3 regions of the Uliginosibacterium sangjuense genome follow, and region 1 is predicted to be linked to each of the others. Evidence: predicted binding sites of a transcription regulator. Region 1 holds the regulator's gene; each other region holds the start of a gene.

Region 1 (7,493 bases):
CCAGCCGCTCTGCCGTCGGCTGGGGCAGGGCCAGCCAGTCTTCGATGTGACGCTTGCTGATGTTCAGCAGCGCCGAGATGAAATCGTTGCGCTCATTGAGGCAGGGGATGTAGCCGAAATGCTTGCCGCCGCTGCTGATGAAGGCCGCCTTGCACTCCATGGCGATCTCTTCCAGCGTCTCCAGGCAGTCGGCGACGAAGCCAGGGCAGATCACATCGATCGACTTGACGCCTTGCTTGGCCAGCTCGCGCAGGGTCGGTTCGGTGTAGGGCTGCAGCCACTCGGCCTTGCCGAAGCGCGACTGGAAGGTGATCTTGTACTGCTCCGGCTTGAGACTCAGCGCCTCGGCGAGCAGGCGGCCGGTCTTGTGGCATTCACAGAAGTACGGGTCGCCACGGTCCAGGGTGAAGCGTGGTACGCCGTGGAAGCTCATCACCAGTTGCTCGGGCCGGCCGTTGGTTCGCCAGTGCGCCTGTACGCTGTTGGCCAGCGCCATGATGTAGTCATGCTGGTCATGGAAGTTGCGCACGAAGCGCAGCTCGGGCAGGTTGCGCATGCGCATGGCGACCTCTGCCACCGCGTCGAACACGCTGGCCGTTGTCGAGGCCGCGTACTGCGGATACATCGGCAGCACGAGGATGCGGCGGCATTGTTTTTCCTTCAGCGCCAGCAGGCCTGACTCGATGTCGGGCTGACCGTAGCGCATGGCGTACTCCACCAGCACGCGGCCGTGGCCAGCCTGCAGGTAGTAGCCCTGCAGGTACTTGGCCTGGCGCTCGGTATGCACTTTCAGCGGCGAGCCTTCGGCGGTCCACACCTGGGCGTACTTCTCCGCCGACTTGGCCGGGCGGGTGTTGAGGATCACCAGGTTCAGCAGGGGCGTCCACAGCAGGCGCGGAATCTCGACTACGCGCGGGTCGGACAGGAACTGCTTCAGGTAGGGCCGCACCGCCTTGGCCGTGGGCGCTTCCGGCGTGCCGAGATTGACCAGCAGGATGCCGATGCGCTCGGCGGCGGCGTGGTCATGCTTGGGTTCGGGTAAATAACGTGGCATGCAGGCGTGGTCAGCCGTTGTTGGACAGTGCGCTGGAGAGCAGGCGCGCGGTGATGTCGACGATGGGGATGACTCGGTCGTAGGCCATGCGCGTGGGGCCGATCACGCCTACGGTGCCGACCAGTTGGCCGTCGACCTCGTAGGGGGCGGTGATCACGCTGCATTCGTCCAGCGTGGTGATGCCGGATTCGCCGCCGATGAAGATCTGCACGCCGTCGGCACGGTTTGAGATGTCCAGCAACTGCATCAGGCTGGACTTCTGTTCGAACATGCGGAACAGCTCGCGCATGCGCGACATGTTGGAGGACAGCTCGTCGACCTCCAGCAGGTTGCGCTCGCCGGAGATCACGTAGTCGGTGTCCTGCTTCTCGATGGCTTCTTCGCCTGCCTGGATGGCCGCGCTCATGAGTTCGGACATGTCGGCGCGCAGTTCGGTCAACTCCATGCGCAGACGGTCCAGCATGTCGGTGAGCCCTAGGCCCACGCAATGCTGGTTCAGGTAGTTGGCTGCCTGGGTCAGCTCGCTGGGCGAGTAGGCGCGCTTGGTCAGCAGGATGCGGTTCTGCACGTCGCCGGTGGTGGTGACGATGATCAGCAACACGCGCGTATCGGACAGACTGACGAACTCGATCTGGCGGACCTTGGTGCCGTCCTTGCGCTGCGCCACCACGATGCCGGCGAAGTGCGTCAGGCCGGACAGCAGTTGCGAGGCCGCGTTGATCACACGCTTGGGGTCGTCTGGCTGCAACTGGTGTTCCAGTGCGCGCAGTTCATTCTGTTCGATGGTCTGCACGGTCAGCAGTGAATCGACGAACAGGCGGTAGCCGCGCGCGGTGGGAATGCGGCCGGCCGAGGTGTGCGGGCTGGCGACGAAGCCCATCTCCTCCAGGTCGGCCATCACGTTGCGGATCGTGGCGGGCGACAGTTCCAGGCCGGACTGGCGCGACAGCGAGCGCGAGCCGACGGGCTGGCCCTCGGCGATGTAGCGCTCGACCAGGGTCTTGAGCAATACCTTGGCGCGTTGGTCGAGAGAAGCGTCTGATGGATTCGACATGACCCCCGATTGTAAGTGGCTGGCTCCCCGCTGACCAGTTGCGGCGGGCCTTCACGGACCGGGCCGCGCGGTTACAATGCCGCTCCATGAGCACAGCGTTCAAGACCATTGCCCTGATTGGCAAGTACCAGAGTGCGGAAGTGGGCGAAGTCCTGAGCCAGTTGGCGGACTTCCTGCGCCGGGCCGGCGCAACCGTGTGGATCGAGCTGGAAACGGCCAACGCCACCGGCCTGGGCTTTGACCGGGTGGTCGACTACGACGCCATCGGCCGCGGTGCCCAGTTGGCCATCGTGGTCGGTGGCGACGGCACCATGCTCACTGCGGCCCGTCGGCTGTCGGCCTATGGTGTGCCCCTGATGGGCATCAACCTGGGGCGCCTGGGCTTCCTGACCGACATCTCGCGTGACGGCATGCTGGAAATGGTGGCCGAGGTGCTCAACGGCAAGTGCCAGCGCGAGCGCCGTGTGTTGCTGGAGGCCGAGGTCCTGCGTAACGGCGCCCCGGTGTTCAGTACCACCGCACTCAATGACGTGGTGCTGTCGCGCGGCGAGATCGGCCGCCTGATCGAGTTCGAACTGCATGTCGATGGCGAGTTCATCTACTCGCAACGCGCCGACGGCATGATCGTCGCCACGCCGACCGGCTCCACCGCTTACGCCTTGTCGGCCAATGGCCCCATCCTGCATCCGCGCCTGGCGGGCATGTTGCTGGTGCCGCTGTGCCCGCATGCCCTGACTTATCGCCCCATCGCCCTGTCGCAGGAGAGCACGGTGGAATTGGTGATCCTGCCCTCGCACGACGCGCGCATCCACTTCGATGGCCAGACCTTGTTCGACGCCAAGGCGGGCGACCGTATCCGTGTGCGCCGTTCATTCCAGTCCGTGACCCTGCTGCACCCCGAGCAGTACAGCTACTTCGCCGTGCTGCGCGAGAAGCTGCACTGGAGCGCGGCGCCGCGCCTGTCCTGAGGACTGGATCGACTCATGCTGCGGCGTCTTCTGATCAAGGATTTCGTGCTGGTTGACCAGCTCGAACTCGATTTCCGTGCCGGCTTCGGTGCGCTGACGGGCGAGACCGGCGCCGGCAAATCCATCCTGCTCGACGCCCTGGCCTTGCTGCTGGGCGAGCGCGGGGATGCCGGCGTGGTACGCAGCGGCTGCGACAAGGCCGATCTCGCGGCCGAATTCGACCTACCCGCTGACTCCCCGGCTCGGACCTGGTTGCTGGCGCAGGACCTGTCGGCCGACGAGGACGTGATCCTGCTGCGCCGGGTGATCGACAGCGGCGGCCGCTCGCGCGCCTACATCAACGGCATGCCGGCCACCGCGACGCAGTTGCGCGAGCTGGGCGAGTTCCTCGCCGACATCCATGGCCAGCATGCGCACCACGCCTTGTTGCGCCCGGATGCACAGCGCATCCTGCTCGACAGCCATGCCGGCCTGCTGCCGCTGGCGCGCGAAGTGGCGCTGGCGTACCGCGAATGGCGCGCCGCCGCGAAGGCGCGTGAGGAGGCGGAGCAGGGCCAGGCCCATCTGCTGCGCGAACGCGAGATGCTGTCCTACCAGGTCAAGGAGCTGCGCGAGCTGGGCTTCGCGGCTGAAGAGTGGGATGCGCTGAATCAGGAGCAGGCGCGCCTGTCGCATGCGGCCAGCCTGCTGGAGGGTGCCTCGGCGGCACTGGACGCCGTCAGCGAGAGCGATGCGCCGCTGGCCACCGAGACCGAGCGCCTGGCCGCCCGCCTGCAGGAGCTGGCCGGCTATGACCCGCAGTTGGGCGAGATCGCGCAGTTGTTGTCGGAAGCCGCGATCCGGCTGGAAGAGGCGGGCCATGCGCTGCGCCGCTACCGTGATCGCGTCGACCTCGACCCGGCACGCCTGGCCGAAGTCGACCAGCGCATCGCCGCCGTGCTGGACATGGCGCGCAAGTATCGCGTCGCGCCGGAAGCGCTGCCGGGCCTGCTCGACGAGAGCGCTACACGACTGGCGAGCTTGGACGAGCTGGCCGATCCCGCCGCCTTGCTGGCGCGCGAACAGGAGACGCAGGCGCAGTTCGATCGCAAGGCGCGCGAGCTGAGTGGCAAACGTGAAAAGGCCGCCGCCGCATTGGGCGAGGCCGTGACTGAAGCCATGCAGGGCCTCGCGATGGCTGGTGGTACGTTCCAGATTGCCCTGCAGCCCGAACCGGATGGTGCTGCCACCGGTTACGAGCGCATCGAGTTCCAGGTTGCCGCGAATCCCGCGCAGCCGCTGCGACCGCTGGGCAAGGTTGCGTCCGGCGGCGAGCTGTCGCGCATCGGGCTGGCGATCCAGGTCATCACCAGTGAAGCGCAGTCCGCGCCGACGCTGATCTTCGACGAGGTCGACGTCGGCATCGGGGGCAGCGTGGCCGAGATCGTGGGCCGCCGTCTGCGCGAGCTGGGCCGCACGCACCAGGTGCTGTGTGTGACGCACCTGCCGCAGGTGGCTGCGCAGGCCGACTGGCAATGGAAGGTGGCCAAGGAAACCGTCGACGGTGCCACGCTGTCGCGCCTCTCGGCGCTGGCCGAGGCTGAGCGCGTGGAAGAGATCGCGCGCATGCTGGGCGGCGTCAACATCACCGAAACCACGCGCCAGCACGCCGCCGAGTTGCTGGGCCAGCGCCGCGCCTGATGGGCTACACCGAGCATCCGCTGTGGCCGGGCGATGCGCCGGGTTCGGCGGGGCTCGTGCTGGAAGAGTTCATCGACGAACGCAGCCCGGACATCACGCAATTCCATGACCGCGCGATCAGCCGCATCACGCGGCCGATGCTGCGCGTCTATCGCCCGGCCAAGCCGAATGGGCTGGCGCTGCTGGTGATTCCCGGTGGCGGCTACCAGCGCGTCGTCATCGACAAGGAAGGTGAGGAGATCGTGCCCTGGCTCACCGGCCTGGGCATCACGGTCGGTGTGCTCAAGTATCGCCTGCCCGGCGAAGGTCATGCGCAGGCGGTGCACGTATCCTTGCAGGACGCGCAGCGCGCGATGCGCTGGTTGCGCGCGCATGCCGTGTCGCTGGGCATCGCGCCGCAGCGCGTCGGGCTGATGGGCTTCTCGGCCGGCGGCCATGTCGCGGCGATGCTGGCGACGCGCTTTGCGGCGCCCGTCTATGCGGCGCAGGATGCGGTGGACGGCAATTCCGCACGGCCTGATTTCGCGCTGCTGGTCTATCCCGTCATCACCATGGACGCGGTCTACACGCACGCGATTTCGCGGCAGAAACTGCTGGGCGAAGCGCCCACTGAGGCCGAAATCAAATCGCAGTCCGCCGAGCTGATGGTGCAGGCCGACACGCCGGCCTGTTGCATCGTGCATGCCGATGACGACGCCTCCGTACCGCCCGAGAACGCGCTGCGTTTCTACTTCGCACTGCGTCGGCAGAAGGTGCCGGCGGAGCTGCATGTGTTCCAGCGCGGCGGTCACGGTTTCGCGATCCGCCTTGCTCAGGGGCCTGTCGCGCAATGGACGCAGTTGTGCGAGAACTGGCTGCGCCTCAACGGCTGGCTGAGATGAGCAAACCGGCCAAGCCCGGCAATCGACCTGCGCTGCCATCTGCACCCAAACCTGCGGCACAGCGCCCGGGCAATCCACGCTTGCAGGCCGACCAACGCTGGCAGCGCACGCAGCGCTTCACCTGGGACAAGAACCGGGGGCGCGGGTGAGGGCGGCCGTGCGTCGACTCGGCGCCACGCTGTTCCAATGTGGCTGGCCCGCGACGCGTGCCCGTGTGCTGGGCCTCATGCCGCTGCTGATCCTGCTGATCATCGTGGGCGGCCTCCTGCTCGATCAACTGGGCGGCAGGCTGGGGCCACTTTTGGTCAATGCCTGGGTGTGGGGCCTGTACGCCTTGCTGCTGCGGGTGGAAAAGCCCGCCATGCGCCCGCCGCTGATCGTCTGCCTGGTAATCGCCACTGCGGGCGAACTGTTCCTGTCCCTGCTGTGGGGGCTCTACCTGTATCGCGATGGCGGCTTGCCGCTGTTCGTCCCGCCCGGGCATGTGCTGCTTTTCTGGCTCGGCATGCACAGCGTCGCGCGCGTGCCCTATCGCCTGCTCGCCCTGGTGCCCTGGCTGGCTGCCCCGCTTACCCTCTGGATGGCATGGCAGGGGCACGACCATCTGGGTCTCGTGCTTTGCGCCTTCTTCCTGCTCTGCTGGCGCTTCGGCCCCGCGCCGCGACTCTATGCCTGGATGTTCCTGCTGGCACTGTGGATGGAGTTGTTCGCCACCTGGCTAGGCAACTGGCAATGGCAGGCGCAAGACCCCTGGTTCGGCCTCGCCATGACCAACCCACCCCTCGCGGCCGGCGCGTTCTACTGCGTGCTCGACCTGATGGTCTTGCTGTGGGCGAGGTGGCGGGGGCAGGGCGGAGCCTAGTTGTGCCTTGCACATGCAGTGCTGGGCATTGATCTCGCGGTCGCCGACCGGAGCCAGCAACAGCTTGCAGGCCCAATTGGCGCGGGAAAATGAGCGCAGAGGGCCGGGGCGATATGCTGCCGCTGGCCTCGGTGGCCACGTTGCTGTGGAAACGGATGTCGACCTTCCGTCAGGCCTGATCCGTGTCCCATTGCCAGATTGTCACGCCGTAGTCAGCACCCAACTCCGGCATGATCTCGCCTTGTTTGAACAGGCGTCGTGAGTCAGCCTTGGCGGGCGATATCCAGTAGCCTGCGCGCGGACAGGGCTGACCGGCGGGGCAGCGTGCCGGGCCTGTGTCGGGTTGAGCGTTCGGGTCTGGCGGGGCGAACTGCGGCCATGGCACGTGCGGCCATTCGGGGCAACGGAAGGTGTACTGCGCTTCTTCGTCGGGAATAGTACCGTCCTCATACCGATCATCACGCCAGATGAGGCGCCAGGTCGTCGGGCGGCCGTCATTGCGCAAGTCATCGCCCGGGAAGGCGATGCTCGGCGCGGGCGAGCCCACATGCAGGTAATTCATCAGCCCGTCGAGTTCGATTCCTGCGTCAGGCACGATGGGTTTCTGGAACAAACCCAGCACACCCTTGGTGTAATCGACCTTCACCGGCTCCCAGATGCCCGAGTAAGGCACCGTATCTTTGGTGCGCAAAAACACCTGCTCCTCGGGTTCTGGCACGGGCGGCAATTCACCTTCCGGAAAAGTGGAGTACTCCATCAGGAAGTTGGGGCCGTGGTTGGCCATGACGTGATAACTCAGCGGGGCCGGGTTGTCGATCCACTGGCCTTCGAGGATGAAGGCGCCGATTTCCTGCTCGGCGCGTCCTTCGTTGACCAAAGCCTCGACGAGGCGATCCCAGTGGGGTGAGTCCATTGCGGGAAGGGCGTTCTCCCCCATCTCGTAGCGCGAAATATCTGTTGCCATCCAGCTGAGTGGTTGATGGGCTTGATAGAA
Region 2 (7,493 bases), 1.1 Mb from region 1:
CTTCGAGTTCGTCCTCTTCGAGCTCCTCTTCGTCGAGTTCCAGCTCTTCGTCATCGAGCAGTTCTTCGAGCAGCTCGTCCTCTAGCTCCTCGTCTTCCAGCTCCTCGGGTGGCCTGGTCGACGGCCAGATGGGCTGGGCCACGCGCGCCAGCGGTGGCTTCCCCACGGGCGGTGCCGGCGGCCAGTCCTGCACGGCCACCACGCTGGCCACGCTGCAGTCCTGCATCGCCACGGCCAGCAGCGGTGCCAACAAGAGCATCCCGTGGACCATCTACGTCAAGGGCGTGATCAATGGCGCCACCAATGCCGACGGCACCGGCTACACCCAGCAGCGCATCTCGCGCCCCAACACCTCGCTGATCGGCGTGGTTGAGAACGGCGTGATGCCAACCCTGAAAGCGGTGTGGATCAACATCAGCAGCCAGGACAACATCATCGTGCGCAACGTGCGCTTCGTGGCCGGCACCGATCCGTCCTGGGCGTATGAGAATTTCTCGAAGTGCACCTACGTCGACAAGGACTACTGCCCCTCCAACGCCGAGCCGGACTCGCTGACCCTGCAAGGCGTGACGCGCGCCTGGATCGACCACAACGAGTTCACCGACGGCGCGGACTTCAACGGCGTGAACACCAACAAGGCCTGGTACAAGATGTATGACGGTCTGCTGGACATCAAGAAGGGCTCGGACTACATCACCCTGTCGTACAACAAGTTCAGCAACCACGACAAGACGATGCTGATCGGCGCCAACGACTCGGCCGATGGCGACTACCGCCTGACCTTCTACCGCAACTGGTTCCAATACACCGGTCAGCGTACGCCGCGCGTGCGCAACGCCCACGCCCACATCCTCAACAACCTGTACGAGGGCGTGAGGCGCACCACCGAAGACCGGCCTTATCACATGACCTATGCCATCGGCCTGGGTTTCAATGGCAAGGCCTATTCGGAGCGCAACGTGTTCGACATCCAGGGCGCGGCGGCCACCAACCTGCTGTCGGCCAACTTCGACGCCTGGAGCCAGTACTTCACCGACGTCGGCTCCTGGCTCAACGGCAGCCCGGTTGACCTCAACGCGGCGGCGGCCGAAGTGGTGAATGCCAAGAACGCACTGGAAGGCGACACCAAGCCCTTCCTCGGCCCGGTGAGCTGGAACCCCGCCGCCAACTACGGCTACACCCCGCTGCTGACGCCGGAAGCCGTCCGTGCCGCGGTCAAGGCCAGCGCGGGCGTAGGCAAGATCACACCCTGAGTCAGGACAACCCCACGCGTCGATGCGCATCGCCCGCCCGGGAGACCGGGCGGGCTTTTTTCCGCCTGGCGCACGGCTGGCGGCCCGCTGTCGTAGCGCTGGCGGGGTGAGGCGTACGGCGACGGGACACCATGAGGCCTCGCACCGAACCCAAGAGGCCACCATAATGGACGTCATGCTCAACGCACCCCTGATCCGCAAGCTGCGCGAGGAACGCGCCTGGTCCCAGGAACACCTGGCCGAGGCGGCTGGCCTCAGCCTGCGGACGGTGCAGCGTGTGGAAGCCGAAGGCAAAGCCTCGGCGGAAACCCGCCTATCCCTGGCCGCAGCACTGGGCGTGCCCGTCTCGCAACTGAACGCCAGCGAAGCGGCGCCCGGCACCGCGGCCGGCACCCTCAGCCCCCCGGCACCGGCGAGCGGCCCGCGCCTGAGCTGGGCCCACTACCGCCTGCTGCGTCTCGCGCTGGTCCTGTGCATCCCGCTGGGCATCGACCTCACCCACAACGGCGGCATCACCTGGTCGCGCTGGCTGCTGCTGGCCCTCGCCCTTGTCTTCGTGCTGCGCTACCTGCGCAGGCATTTCGTCGAAGCCAAGCCCAAGCGCGCATAAATACCCTCCGCCAAAAACAAAACCCCGCCGAAGCGGGGTTTTGTCTTGAAGCATTGAGTGCCTAGCACTCCAGTCGCGGAGCAAGCGTCGCGAGCAGTCCGAGGTCGCAAGGAGGAGCGGAAGCGTACAGAAGTACGCTGAGCACCGGAGTTGCGAGATCGGGCTGCGCAGTAGCTTGATCCGCTGGCTGGATTACATGCCCATGCCACCCATGCCACCCATGCCGCCCATGTCAGGCATGCCACCAGCCGGCTTGTCTTCGGCCAGTTCACCCACCATGCAGTCGGTGGTCAGCATCAGGGAAGCCACGGAGGCAGCGTTCTGCAGCGCGGTGCGGGTCACCTTGGTCGGGTCCAGCACGCCCATTTCCACCATGTCGCCATACACGCCGTTGGCCGCGTTGAAGCCGAAGTTGCCCTGGCCTTCCAACACCTTGGAGACGACCACGGAGGGCTCGTCACCAGCGTTGGCAACGATCTGGCGCAGCGGCTCTTCGATCGCGCGCAGCACGATCTTGATGCCGGCTTCCTGATCGGGGTTGTCACCCTTCACGGTGCCGATGTTGGCACGGGCGCGCAGCAGGGCCACGCCACCGCCGGCCACGATGCCTTCTTCCACGGCAGCGCGGGTGGCGTGCAGCGCGTCTTCGACGCGAGCCTTCTTTTCCTTCATTTCGACTTCGGTGGCAGCGCCAACCTTGATCACGGCCACGCCGCCGGCCAGCTTGGCCTTGCGCTCTTGCAGCTTCTCGCGGTCGTAGTCGGAGTTGGAGCCTTCGATCAGGGCTTCGATCTGGGCGACGCGTGCCTGGATGGCTTCCGCCTTGCCGATACCGTCGATGATCGTGGTGTTTTCCTTCTCGACCTCGATGCGCTTGGCTTGGCCCAGGTCGGCCAGGGTGGCCTTCTCGAGCGACAGACCGACTTCTTCGCTGATCACCTGACCGCCGGTCAGGATGGCGATGTCTTCCAGCATGGCCTTGCGGCGGTCACCGAAGCCCGGGGCCTTGACGGCGACGGTCTTCAGGATGCCACGGATGTTGTTCACCACCAGGGTGGCCAGGGCTTCGCCATCGACATCTTCGGCCACGATCAGCAGCGGGCGGCCAGACTTGGCGACTTGTTCCAGCACCGGCAGCAGGTCACGGATGTTGGACACCTTCTTGTCGTACAGCAGCACGAAGGGGTTATCCAGGGTGGCGATCTGCTTGTCCTGGTTGTTGATGAAGTAGGGCGACAGGTAGCCGCGGTCGAACTGCATGCCTTCGACGACATCCAGTTCGTTGTCCAGGGACTTGCCGTCCTCGACGGTGATCACGCCGGCCTTGCCGACCTTGTCCATGGCGGTGGCGATGATGTCACCCACGGAAGAGTCGCTATTGGCGGAGATCGAGCCGACCTGGGCGATTTCCTTGCTGGTCGAGCAGGGCTTGGAAGTCTTCTTCAGCTCTTCGATCAGGGCGGCGACCGCCTTGTCGATGCCGCGCTTCAGGTCCATCGGGTTCATCCCGGCAGCCACGTACTTCATGCCTTCGCGCACGATGGCCTGGGCCAGCACGGTAGCGGTGGTGGTGCCGTCACCGGCCACGTCGGAGGTCTTGGAAGCGACTTCCTTGACCATCTGGGCGCCCATGTTTTCGAACTTGTCCTTCAGTTCGATTTCCTTGGCGACCGACACACCGTCCTTGGTCACGGTGGGGGCGCCAAAGGAGCGCTCCAGCACCACGTTACGGCCCTTGGGGCCCAGGGTCACCTTGACCGCGTTGGCCAGGATGTTGACGCCAGCAACCATGCGCTCGCGAGCGGAATCGCCGAACTTGACTTCTTTAGCAGCCATTTCTTACTCCAGAAATTGATTGAAATTCGTATGGGGATCGAAGTGCGATCACTCGATCACGCCGAAGATGTCTTCTTCGCGCATCACGAGGAGTTCGACGCCATCGACCTTCACGGTCTGGCCGCTGTACTTGCCGAAGATGACCTTGTCACCAACCTTCAGTTGCAGGGCGCGCACGGAACCATCTTCCAGGATCTTGCCGGTGCCCACGGACACCACTTCACCCATATCGGGCTTTTCGACGGCAGAGCTGGCCAGAACGATGCCGGAAGCGGTCTTCTCTTCGGCTTCAACGCGCTTGACGACAACACGGTCGTGCAGGGGACGAATCTTCATATTCACTCCTGAATCAGAGGAAGGGTCAAAAAATCGGGGATGCCAAGCATCCATCAATGTAGGGTTCGAGGCCGGCTGAACGCCTTTTGTTAGCACTCACCCATGGCGAGTGCTAATAATAGGGGCAGCCCCTCCCGATTTCAAGCCGCCCGGGGCGCAGGAAGCTCCGGCCCGGATCATTTCCCAAGCCCAGAGCGGCTGACTGCAGTCAGAGTGGAAGCTTCCGGCAGACACCGGAAGTGCAGACCAAGAAAGGGAATGCGCGCATCTGCGCGCCAAGGAAACAGCGCTTCTCACCCCACGACGAGGCGGAAGGCGCAGCGCTCTCGTGGCCGCGCCTCACCGACGCCATGACCACGGCCCGGCTGCCTGAGAAGGCTCTCAGGCAGCAGGAGCCGGCATTCAGTATGCCGTGGCGTCGTTCGCCATCACCCCTACCGTGCGCAGGATGATCTTGAGGTCGAGCGAGAGGGACCAGTTGCGCAGGTACTCGAGGTCGAACTCGATGCGCTTCTTCATATGCTCAAGGTCGTCTCCGCCACGGTAGCCGTTGACCTGGGCCCAGCCCGTGATGCCCGGCTTGACCTTGTGGCGGATCATGTAACCCGAGATCAGGCGACGATACTGCTCGTTGACGGCCACGGCATGGGGGCGCGGACCGACGATGCTCATTCGCCCCTGCAGCACGTTGATGAACTGCGGCAGCTCATCGAGCGAGGTCTTGCGGATGAAGGCCCCGAAGCGCGTCACCCGGGCATCGCCGCGCGTGACCTGCTTGTAGGTTTTGTCGCCATCTTCCGTCACGGTCATGGAGCGGAACTTGTATACGACGATCTCCCGTCCATCCAGCCCGTAACGGCGCTGGGCGAAGATCACCGGCCCCGGCGAACTGAGGCGCACGCCGGCCGCCACAAACAGCAGTACCGGCGCGATCAGCGTCAGGATCAGCGACGACAGCAGGATGTCGGAGGCACGTTTGACCACGCCGTTGAGCCCCGTGAAAGGGGTCTCGCACACCGACACGACGGGGATGCCGTTGATCGTATCCATGCGCCCCTGGATGATGTCGGTCACGAAAATGTCCGGCACGAAATAGATCGACACCGTGGTGTCCTTCAAGGTGTCCAGCAGTTTCAGAATGCGCGGCTGGCTCGCCATCGGCAGAGCCAGGTAGATGTGGTCGATCTGGTAGCGCTTGACGTAGTCCACCAGTTCATCAAGCCGGCCCAGCAGCTTGTGGTCACCAATTCCCTCCAGGCGTTCGCGCGAACGATCATCGAAGAAGCCATGGAAGCGGATGCCCAGCAAGGGATCGTGGTCGAAGTTTGCCGCCAGATTCACCCCGATGTCGTTGCAGCCGGCGACCACCGCCTTGCTCTGGTAGGCCTCGGACGCCAGCACCTTGGGCATGAAATGGCGCACCAGCGCATGGGTGCCGACTGTCGTGAAGGGCAGCACGGCCAGCCATTGCCACACGAACCCATCCGGAAACACCGCGAGGTAGCCGCTGGCGTAGCCAAACACCAGCAGCAGGCCGGCCAGCATCGACAGGTTCCACGCCGTGCCACCGAGCATGCGCCCCCATGACTCGTGCAGCCTCGCCTCGCCCGGAAAACTCAGCGCAAAGGCCAGCACCCCCAGGAGGATGTGCTGCGCCCCCAGCTCGTCGGCGCGGACCAGGGCAACGAGAAACAGGCTCGCCACGATGATCAGGGGATCGAGATAGGCGTTGACCAGGCGCCGCGGCTTGAAGGATCGACGCGAGATACGCCGTGCGGCCAGACTGAGAGTTCCTGTTTGCGTGTTCATATGCGAGCCAGATTACTATACGGATTAACCCCAGCATTTCTTCCCGGGCCGAACGGGCACCCAGCGGGGGCGAACGCAGCGCTTAAGCCGTCGTCATCACGACCGGACACTTCACCCAAGCGAGACATTCCAATGCAAGACACATGCCGGAAGAAGAACAGGGCGCACGCCGAACGGGCGCACCAGAGCCGCCCCCGCTGTCACGCCCATCGCCTCGCCCCTGCACTGCTGTTGCTTGCAACGAGCGGCAGCGCCCTGGCCGAGACGCAACGCGAGGAGGGGTTCTTCTGGGATGTGTCGCAGAGCTTCACCCACGACGACAACCTCTATCGCCTGCCCGAAGGGCAATCCCCCTCCGTGCCGGGCTTTCCGGCGGAACGTGCCGACACCCTCTCGGTCACGCGCGCACTGGCCGGCTTCGAGCATCGCTACAGCCTGCAGAAGATCCACCTCGACGTCGAACTGCGCCGCAATGCCTTCGAGACATTCGACTACCTGGACCACACCACCACCAACCTGCATGGCCACTGGGACTGGGCCGTGGGCAAGCTCTTCAGCGGACGCCTGCAGGCCTCGCAGGACGAGAGCCTGCGCGGCTTCGCCGACTTCGCCTACACCACCAAGAGCATCAACACCTTCCGCCGCGTCGGCGCAGATGGACACTACTGGTTCCACCCCGAATGGGCTGCCGGCATCGGCCTGGCGCGGGTCTCCAGCCAGTACAGCGACGCCCAGTCGGCCAGCTCCGAATATGATGAGAACGCCTACGAGGCCATCGTCAGCTACCGCCCGAAGGGCAACAATCTCCTTTCCGGCGTGTTGCGACAGGCTGATGGCGACTACCCCGGGCGCGCCACCGGCGGCCCCTACCCCGCCGAGTACCGCCAGCGGGACGCGCGCCTGCGCGGCGAATGGGCCGTCACCGGCCTGAGCCGCCTGCACGGCTACCTGGGCTACACGCAGCGCAAGTACCCCGATTTCGCCAGCCGCAACTTCGACGGCCTGACCGGGCGCCTGAACTACGACTGGCAGACCACGCCCAAGCTCTTGCTGGGCGCAGGCTTGCGGCGCGAACTGGGTGCCCAGGAAGACCTGACCGACAACTACGTCGTCACTTCCGCCCTCAACCTTTCGGCCCGCTGGGATCTCGCCGCCCAGTTCGCCCTGGGCGGGCGCTACGAACTCCGCTATCGCGACTATGGCGGAGACCCGGGGCTAGGTGTCGTCCCGCTCGTGGGCCGCAACGACCGCACCGACTTCTTCGACCTCTATATGGATTACCTGCCGCTGACCTGGCTGAGCATCCGCCTGTCCGCGTCACGCGAGAGCCGCAGCGCCGACAACGCCGCCGCCGACTACAACGACACCCTCACCACGCTCAGCGCCACCGCTCGCTTCTGAGCCCCCCGCCGCGCCCTACAAGGCGCGGACGGCAGGCTTGCGCCCCCTCCTTGCGCACCACCGCCCCTGTTCCGAAGCCACAATTTTGCGTTGCATCATCGCCAAAACCGACATCCTACTTTGTCAGACCGTGCCCCATGTCGGGTCAGTCAATGCACCACAAAACGGCATCAAATATAGCAATTACCGCTTATTTGACATGTCGGACAACTTTACACGGATGCATTTGGCATTGACATCCGACCGTC
Region 3 (7,493 bases), 1.1 Mb from region 1:
TGCGCTTGTCATCGTCACGGAATGGAAGGAATTCCGCAGCCCCGACTTTGAGCGCATCAGGACAAAGCTCAAGTCGCCCACGGTGTTCGACGGGCGCAACCTGTACGACCCCAAGCTGCCGCGCAGCTTCGGCCTCGACTACCAACCCATCGGCCGGGTCTGAACCCGGTACCCCGTATTCATAACGAAGAGGAAACGCACATGGCAAAGGCAATGATCCTGGCCGCCGGCCAGGGCACCCGCGTACGACCGCTGACCAAGGACATCCCGAAGCCGATGATTCCTATCCTCGGCAAACCGGTGCTGGAATACATCATCGAGCACCTCGCGCGCTTCGGCGTGAAGGAGATCATGCTCAACGTCTCCTTCATGCACCGCAAGATCGAGGAGTACTTCGGTGACGGTCATCGCTGGGGTGTGGAGATCGGCTACTCCTACGAGGGCGGCTACGAGCATGGCGACATCGTGCCCAAGCCGCTGGGCTCGGCCGGTGGCATGAAGTACATCCAGGACAACAGCGGCTTCTTCGACGAGACGACGCTGGTGCTGTGCGGTGACGCCATCATCGACCTGGACATCGGTGCCGCGCTGCACGAGCACCGCTTCAAGGGCGCCATCGCTTCGGTGGTTACGCTCGACGTGCCGCTCGAAGACGTGAAGAACTACGGCATCGTGGTGACCGACAAGGAAGGCAAGATCGAATCCTTCCAGGAGAAGCCCAAGCCCGAGGACGCCAAGTCCACCAAGGCCAGCACCGGCATCTACATCTTCGAGCCGGCCGCGCTGGACCTGATCCCGTCCGGCAAGGTGTATGACATCGGCAGCGAGCTGTTCCCACTGCTGGTGGAGAAGGGCCTGCCCTTCTACGCCCAGAACCGCTTCTTCAACTGGATCGACATCGGCCGCGTCACCGATTTCTGGGCCGTGCTGCAACGCGTGCTGCGCGGCGAGGTGGCGCAGATGGACATGCCTGGCAAGGAGGTGCGTCCCGGCATCTGGGTCGGCCTCAACACCCATGTCGACTGGGACAAGGTCAGCATCACCGGCCCGGTCTACCTCGGCTCCAGCGTGCGCATCGAGCCCGGCGCCACCATCGTGGGGCCGGCCTGGATCGGCCATGGCAGCCACGTGCGCAAGGGCGCCACCCTGGTACGCAGCGTGCTGTTCGAATACACCCGCATCGGCGAGGGCATGAGCTTCCCCGAAATGGTGGTCTCGCCGCGCTACTGCGTGAACCGCAAGGGCGACACCTACTACGTGGGTGACGACAACTGCCCGCTGCGCTGGGGGGATGCGCGCGCCTGAACGGGCCCCGCCACCTTCGTCCCTGCGCAGGCAGGGACCCAGTGACTTTGCTTGCCCCCGGCAAAGCGTCGAAAGACGCTGGATTCCTGCCCCCGATTGGGTCGAGGGCAGGCTCTACGCAGGAATGACGGCCAAGCGAAGCTGTGGCGAAGAGATGGAAGCCCAACAAAAAGCCGACCCGCGGGTCGGCTTTTTGTTGGGCAGAGTGCCGCTCAGTGGGCGGTCAGCAGGCCACGCATCTTCTGCAGCGCCTTGGCCTCGATCTGGCGGATGCGCTCGGCCGACACGCCGTACTCTGCCGCCAGCTCATGCAGGGTGGCGGCATCCTCATCCACCAGCCAGCGGCGCTGCACGATGTCGCGCGAGCGCGGATCCAGCGCATCGAGCGCCTCGTGCAGCGCCGTGCCGTGCAGGTGGTCGCGCTCGGCGGCCTCCAGCACTTCGGTGGGTTCGGCACCGGGCGCGGCCAGCCAGGCGGCCGGGGCGACGCGTTCCTCGTCGTCCTCGGGGCCGTTGTCGATGGCCACGTCGCCGCCGGAGAAGCGCGTCTCCATCTCGACGACTTCTTCCGGCTTCACGCCCAGGGTACGGGCGATGTTGTTCACCTCAGTGGGCGACAGCGTGTGCGCGTCGCCGCGCAGGCTGCGCAGGTTGAAGAACAGCTTGCGCTGCGCCTTGGTGGTGGCGATCTTCACCAGGCGCCAGTTCTTCAGGATGTATTCGTGGATCTCGGCCTTGATCCAGTGCATGGCGAAGGACACCAGGCGCACGCCGCGGTCCGGGTCGAAGCGCTTGACCGCCTTCATCAGGCCGATGTTGCCTTCCTGGATCAGGTCGGCATGGGGCAGGCCATAGCCCAGGTAGTTGCGGGCGATGGACACCACCAGTCGCAGGTGCGACAGGATCAACTCGCGGGCCGCTTCCAGGTCATTGCCGTCACGGTAACGGCGCGCCAACGCGAACTCCTGCTCCTCGCTCAGCAGCGGGTAGCGGTTGGCCACCTGCATGTACTGGTCGATGCTGCCGACAGCGGCCGGAACGGGAAAACTCAACGCGTGAGACATGTGACCTCCTGTGAAACCACGGGACATCTGGGGTTTTTCCCGTCCCGCGATCAAATTTTAGCACTCGCCGCTAGAGAGTGCTAACAGGAGGAAAAAGTTCCGGCAGACGGTGCCGGGCGGCGGAACGCCCCCGGCAAATGCGCCATCCCGCGCCACACAGGCCTGTTCACGCGCCGCTTCGCCTCATAAATGTGAACAGGCCCTAGGGCAGGCTCACGATCTCGACCCAGTTTGGCCCCTTGCCGGTCGGCACACGCGCCACCTCGGTCAGTACGCCACTGAGGGCGTCAATGCGATAACTGGTCAGGAAATGCGACTTCTGCCCCACGGCAAGCAGGAAGCGGCCATCCGGCGAAATGTTGAAGCCGCGCGGCTGGGTCTCCGTGGGCCAATGACCGATCAGCTTCAACTGGCCGTCGTCCGCCGAGACGGCAAAGCCGGCCAGGGTGCTCGACCCGCGCTCCGAGGCGTACAGGAATCGCCCGTCTGGCGTCAGGTGCAGGTCGGCCGCAGCCGGCTTGCCTGCGAACGCCGGTGGCACGGCGCTGACGGTCTGCATCGGCGTCAGGCGTCCGCTGGCGGGATCCGCGCGCAACACATGCAGCTTGCCGTCCAGCTCGTCGAGCAGATACAGCAAGGCATGGCGGGAAGAGAACACGAAATGCCGCGGACCGGACTGCGCGGGCAACTGCAGCATGACGTCGGGAGGCGTCCCCAAGCGGCCCTGCTGTGCGTCGAAGTCCAGGCGCACCAACTGATCCGCGCCGAGCAGACTGGCATACACGTGGCGGTTGTCCGCCGAGCTGCTCACCTGATGCGCATTGAGGCCGGTCGGTACGACCTGGCTGGTCGGCTGCGGTACGCCGCTTGCGTCGAGCGGATTGACCGCCAGCTTGTGGCCGCCATAGGACGCCGAGAACAGGAAGCGATTGCTGCGATCCAGCGCGATGTTGGCCATGCTGTCCGCCAAGGGCGCCGACCCGAGATCGCTCAGCGTGCCCTCGCGGGTGTCGATGCGCAGGGCGACGACCTGATAAGGCTGGGAGCGGATCGCGGCATAGAGGCGCTGTCGGTCCGCAGACACGGCCATGGGCATGACGGTACCGCCCACCGCCTTGGTCTGCACGGGCTGCAGGCTGCCCTGCGCCGGGTCCAGCCGGTACACCGAGATGTCCCGACTCTCGGCATTCGACACATACACCATGGTCGGCGTGGCGCAGGCGGACAACACCATCACCCCCCAGACGGCCAGGCTATTGCGAAAGAACGTGCTCGCTGACATCTCCATCCCTCTCTTCTTGGACACTGCATGAGGCACCCGCGTCAGGTCAGCAGCAGCAGGCGCAAGTCGTTGACATTGGTGCGCGTGGGGCCGGTGACGATCAGCTCGTCCAACGCGGCGAAGAAACCGTAGCCGTCGTTATCGTCGAGCAGAGCACGCGCACTGAGGCCGAGGGCGTGGGCGCGCGCCAGGCTGTCCGGCCGGCACAAGGCACCCGCGTTGTCCTCGCTGCCATCGATGCCGTCGGTGTCGATCGCCAGCGCATACACCCCGGGTTCGCCGTCCAAGGCGCAAGCCAGAGACAACAGGAACTCGGCGTTGCGCCCGCCACGCCCCTTTCCACGCACCGTGACCGTCGTCTCGCCTCCCGAGATCAGTACACACGGGGCCGCCAAGGGTTGCCCATGACGCCGCACCTGACGGGCCATGGCGGCATGCATGCGCGCCACCTCACGCGCCTCGCCTTCGATGGCGTTGCCCAGAATCAGCGGCGTGAAGCCCGCCGCGCGCGCCACGGCCGCTGCGGCCTCCAGCGCGTCCTGCGCAGTCGCCACGACATGGCAGGCATGCCCCGCGAAACGCGGATCGCCCGGTTTGGGCGTCTCCCCGTGTCCGCTTTCTAGCCAGTCTTGCGCCGCGTGAGAAATGTCAATCGCATAGCGTCGCAAGATCGCCAGGGCATCGGCACAGGTAGTCGGGTCCGGCAAGGTCGGGCCGGAAGCCACCACCGCCGGGTCGTCACCCGGGACATCGGAAATGACCAGCGTCACCACACGCGCCGGCGCGCAAGCAGCCGCCAGGCGCCCGCCCTTGATGGCCGACAGGTGCTTGCGCACGCAGTTCATCTCGGCAATCGAGGCCCCGCTGCGCAGCAGCGCGCGGTTGATCTGGCGCTTGTCCTCCAGTGTGATGCCCGGCGCGGGCAAGGCCAGCAGGGCGGAACCGCCGCCGGAGATCAGGCACAGCACGAGGTCGTCCTCGCCCAGCCCCTGGACGGCGGCCAGGATGCGCGCCGCGGCCTGCTCGCCGGCCGCGTCGGGCACCGGGTGCGCGGCCTCGACGACTTCGATGTGGCGGCAGGCCGCGCCATGCCCGTAGCGGGTGACCACGATGCCGGACAAGGGCCCCTGCCAATGTGCCTCGACCACTGCGGCCATGGCGGCGGCAGCCTTGCCGGCGCCAATGACCACGGTGCGGCCGCGCGGCGGCGGTGGCAAATGCGGCGGCAGGCATTCAGCCGGCGCCACGGCGGCGATGGCCGCCTCAGCCATCGCACGCAGCAGCGCTTCGGGGGTGGGCACTTCGCTCATGCGGAAGCCGGAGCGCCGATCTCGAAATTGGCCATCAGCTCCAGCGCACGCACCATGGCGGAGTGATCCCAGGCTTCGCCACCATGCGCCGCGCAGCTATTGAACAGCTCCTGGCAAGTGGCCGTGTTGGGCAGCGACAGGCCCAGCGCGCGCGCCGTGGACAGCGCGAGGTTCAGGTCCTTCTGGTGCAGCGCGATGCGGAAGCCCGGCGCGAAGTTGCGCTTGACCATGCGCTCGCCATGCACTTCAAGGATGCGCGAGTTGGCGAAGCCCCCCATCAGCGCCTGGCGCACCCGGGCCGGGTCGGCGCCGGCCTTGGAGGCGAGCAGCAGGGCTTCGCCCACCGCCTCGATGGTCAGCGCCACGATGATCTGGTTGGCGACCTTGGTGATCTGCCCCGCGCCGGCCTCGCCGACCAGGGTGATGTTCTTGCCCAGCTTCTCGAAGATCGGGCGGGCACGCGCGAAAGCCGCCTCCGTACCACCGCACATGATGGTCAGCGTGGCCGCCTTGGCGCCAACGTCACCGCCGGACACCGGCGCATCGACGTAGGCCGCGCCCAACGCCTCGATGCGGCGCGCGAAGTCCTTGGTCGCCACCGGCGAGATCGAGCTCATGTCGATGACCAGCTTGCCCGGCGTCAGCGCGGCGGCCACACCATCGGCGCCGAACAGCACGGCTTCGACCTGCGGCGTGTCGGGCACCATCATGATGATGACGTCGGCACGATCCGCCACCTCGGCCGCGCTGCGGCACGCGATGCCGCCCGCCTCCAGCAGCGGGGCCGGGATGTCGCCCTGCGTGTGCAGGTAGGTGGTGTGGCCGGCGGCGATCAGATGCCCCGCCATCGGCGTGCCCATGATGCCGAGGCCGATGAAACCAATGCTTTCCATGCTGTGCTCCTGTGTGCGATGTGATGGGCCGCGCTTAGGCGCGCGCGGCCTTGAATTCCTGGAAGCGCGCCGCGAGCTGCTCGGTGGCGCGGGCCAGCAGCGCGATGTCGGCGCCGACGGCGGTGAAGCTGCTGCCCCATTCGATGTACTGACGCGCCTGTTGCTCGTCGCCGGTGAGAATGCCGGCCGGCTTGCCGGCCGCATTGATGCGCGTGATCGCATCGCGGATGGCGCGCTGGATGTCCGGGTGCCCCGGGTTGCCGATCTGCCCCAGGGCGGCCGACAGGTCGCCGGGACCGATGAAGATGCCATCCACGCCCTCGACGGCGGCGATGGCCTCGATCTGCGCCAGCGCTTCGCCGGTCTCGACCTGCACGATCACGCAGATCTCCTCGCTGGCGCGTTGGTGGTAGTCCTTGATACGGCCGAAACGCGAGGCGCGCGACAGGCCGGTGAAGCCGCGCACGCCGCCTTCATGCGGATAGCGGGTGGCAGCCACGGCGGCGGCTGCCTCCTCGGCGTTCTGCACCTGCGGGATCAACAGGCTCTGCGCACCGAGGTCCAGTACGCGCTTGATCAGCACTTTGTCGTTCCACGCGACGCGCACCACCGGGCTGCTGCCGCCCTCGACCAGGGCCTGCAACTGCTGGTGCAGCAGGAAGGTCTCGTTCGGCGAGTGCTCGGCGTCGAGCACGATCCAGTCAAAGCCGGCACCGCCGATGACCTCGGTGCTGACATGGCTGGACAGGTGCGACCACAGACCGATCTGCAGACGACGATCACGCAGGGCGTGCTTGAAGGGGTTGAGGATCATGTCCATCCGGCATCACTCCGATGTCATGCCGTCTCGACGACCGATCGCTCGGCCATGTCGCGGCTGTAGTGGCGGCTGGCCTCGACCAGCATGCGGGTATAGGGGTGCTCAGGGATGGCGCCGACCAGGCTCGCGCTCTCGATCAGATCGACGATGCGCCCCTGCTGCATGACCGCCACGCGGTCGCACAGGTGGGCGACCACGCCCAGGTCGTGGGTGACCAGCAGGTAGGTCAGGCCGTCCTTCTGGCGCAGCTCGGCCAGCAGGTTGAGGATTTCCGCCTGCACCGACACGTCCAGCGCCGAGGTCGGCTCGTCGAGCAGCAGGATGCGCGGCTCCAGGATCAGCGCGCGTGCGATGGCCACGCGCTGGCGCTGGCCACCCGAGAGCTGGTGCGGGTAGCGATAGCGGAAACTGGTCGGCAGGCCCACCTTGCCGAGGATGGCGTCGATGCGCGCATCGATGTCGCCGATGCCGTGGATGCGCAGCGGCTCGGCCAACGCCGTCTCCACCGTGTGGCGCGGATGCAGCGAACCGTACGGGTCCTGGAACACCATCTGCAGCTTGCGGCAGCGCGCGCGATCGAGCTTGCGCCCCAGCGCCTCGCCATGGATCGCCAGGCGCCCGCTCCAGTGGTCGTACTGGCCAGCCAGGCAGCGCAGCACGGTAGTCTTGCCCGAGCCGGACTCGCCGACCAGGCCGAAGGCCTCGCCCTCGGCGACCGCGAAGCTCACATCGTGCAGCACCTGGTTGGCGTCGGCCCCCTCGCCGAAGCTCAGGTTCAGTTTGTCGATCTCGATCATGCCCATGTCCTGTCTCCTCGCC

Evidence for each region. Region 1 encodes HrcA, which represses chaperone genes, less so after heat shock. Its sites were predicted from a motif close to TNTTAGCACTCNNNGNCNNNGAGTGCTAANA; they were not measured.
Region 2: the regulator HrcA is predicted to act here: its motif matches at 4,123-4,153, upstream of NMB43_RS02150 (co-chaperone GroES).
Region 3: the regulator HrcA is predicted to act here: its motif matches at 2,425-2,455, upstream of rpoH (RNA polymerase sigma factor RpoH).

Annotation. Positions count from the first base shown of each region.
Region 1 covers NZ_CP101132.1:1,539,401-1,546,893, forward strand. Annotated here, with positions in the region: gene hemH (ferrochelatase) at 1-1,054, opposite strand, end outside; gene hrcA (heat-inducible transcriptional repressor HrcA) at 1,065-2,108, opposite strand; gene NMB43_RS07020 (NAD kinase) at 2,195-3,076, shown strand; gene recN (DNA repair protein RecN) at 3,092-4,756, shown strand; gene NMB43_RS07030 (alpha/beta hydrolase) at 4,756-5,637, shown strand; gene NMB43_RS07035 (hypothetical protein) at 5,795-6,499, shown strand; gene NMB43_RS07040 (Imm71 family immunity protein) at 6,669-7,493, opposite strand, start outside.
Region 2 covers NZ_CP101132.1:464,248-471,740, reverse strand. Annotated here, with positions in the region: gene NMB43_RS02165 (pectate lyase family protein) at 1-1,253, shown strand, start outside; gene NMB43_RS02160 (helix-turn-helix transcriptional regulator) at 1,420-1,863, shown strand; gene groL (chaperonin GroEL) at 2,056-3,699, opposite strand; gene NMB43_RS02150 (co-chaperone GroES) at 3,748-4,035, opposite strand; gene NMB43_RS02145 (undecaprenyl-phosphate glucose phosphotransferase) at 4,438-5,844, opposite strand; gene epsL (XrtB/PEP-CTERM-associated polysaccharide biosynthesis outer membrane protein EpsL) at 6,076-7,245, shown strand.
Region 3 covers NZ_CP101132.1:440,321-447,813, reverse strand. Annotated here, with positions in the region: gene NMB43_RS02065 (UDP-glucose dehydrogenase family protein) at 1-163, shown strand, start outside; gene NMB43_RS02060 (nucleotidyltransferase family protein) at 202-1,305, shown strand; gene rpoH (RNA polymerase sigma factor RpoH) at 1,518-2,369, opposite strand; gene NMB43_RS02050 (lactonase family protein) at 2,572-3,651, opposite strand; gene NMB43_RS02045 (glycerate kinase type-2 family protein) at 3,693-4,961, opposite strand; gene NMB43_RS02040 (2-hydroxy-3-oxopropionate reductase) at 4,958-5,854, opposite strand; gene NMB43_RS02035 (aldolase/citrate lyase family protein) at 5,889-6,674, opposite strand; gene NMB43_RS02030 (ABC transporter ATP-binding protein) at 6,692-7,477, opposite strand.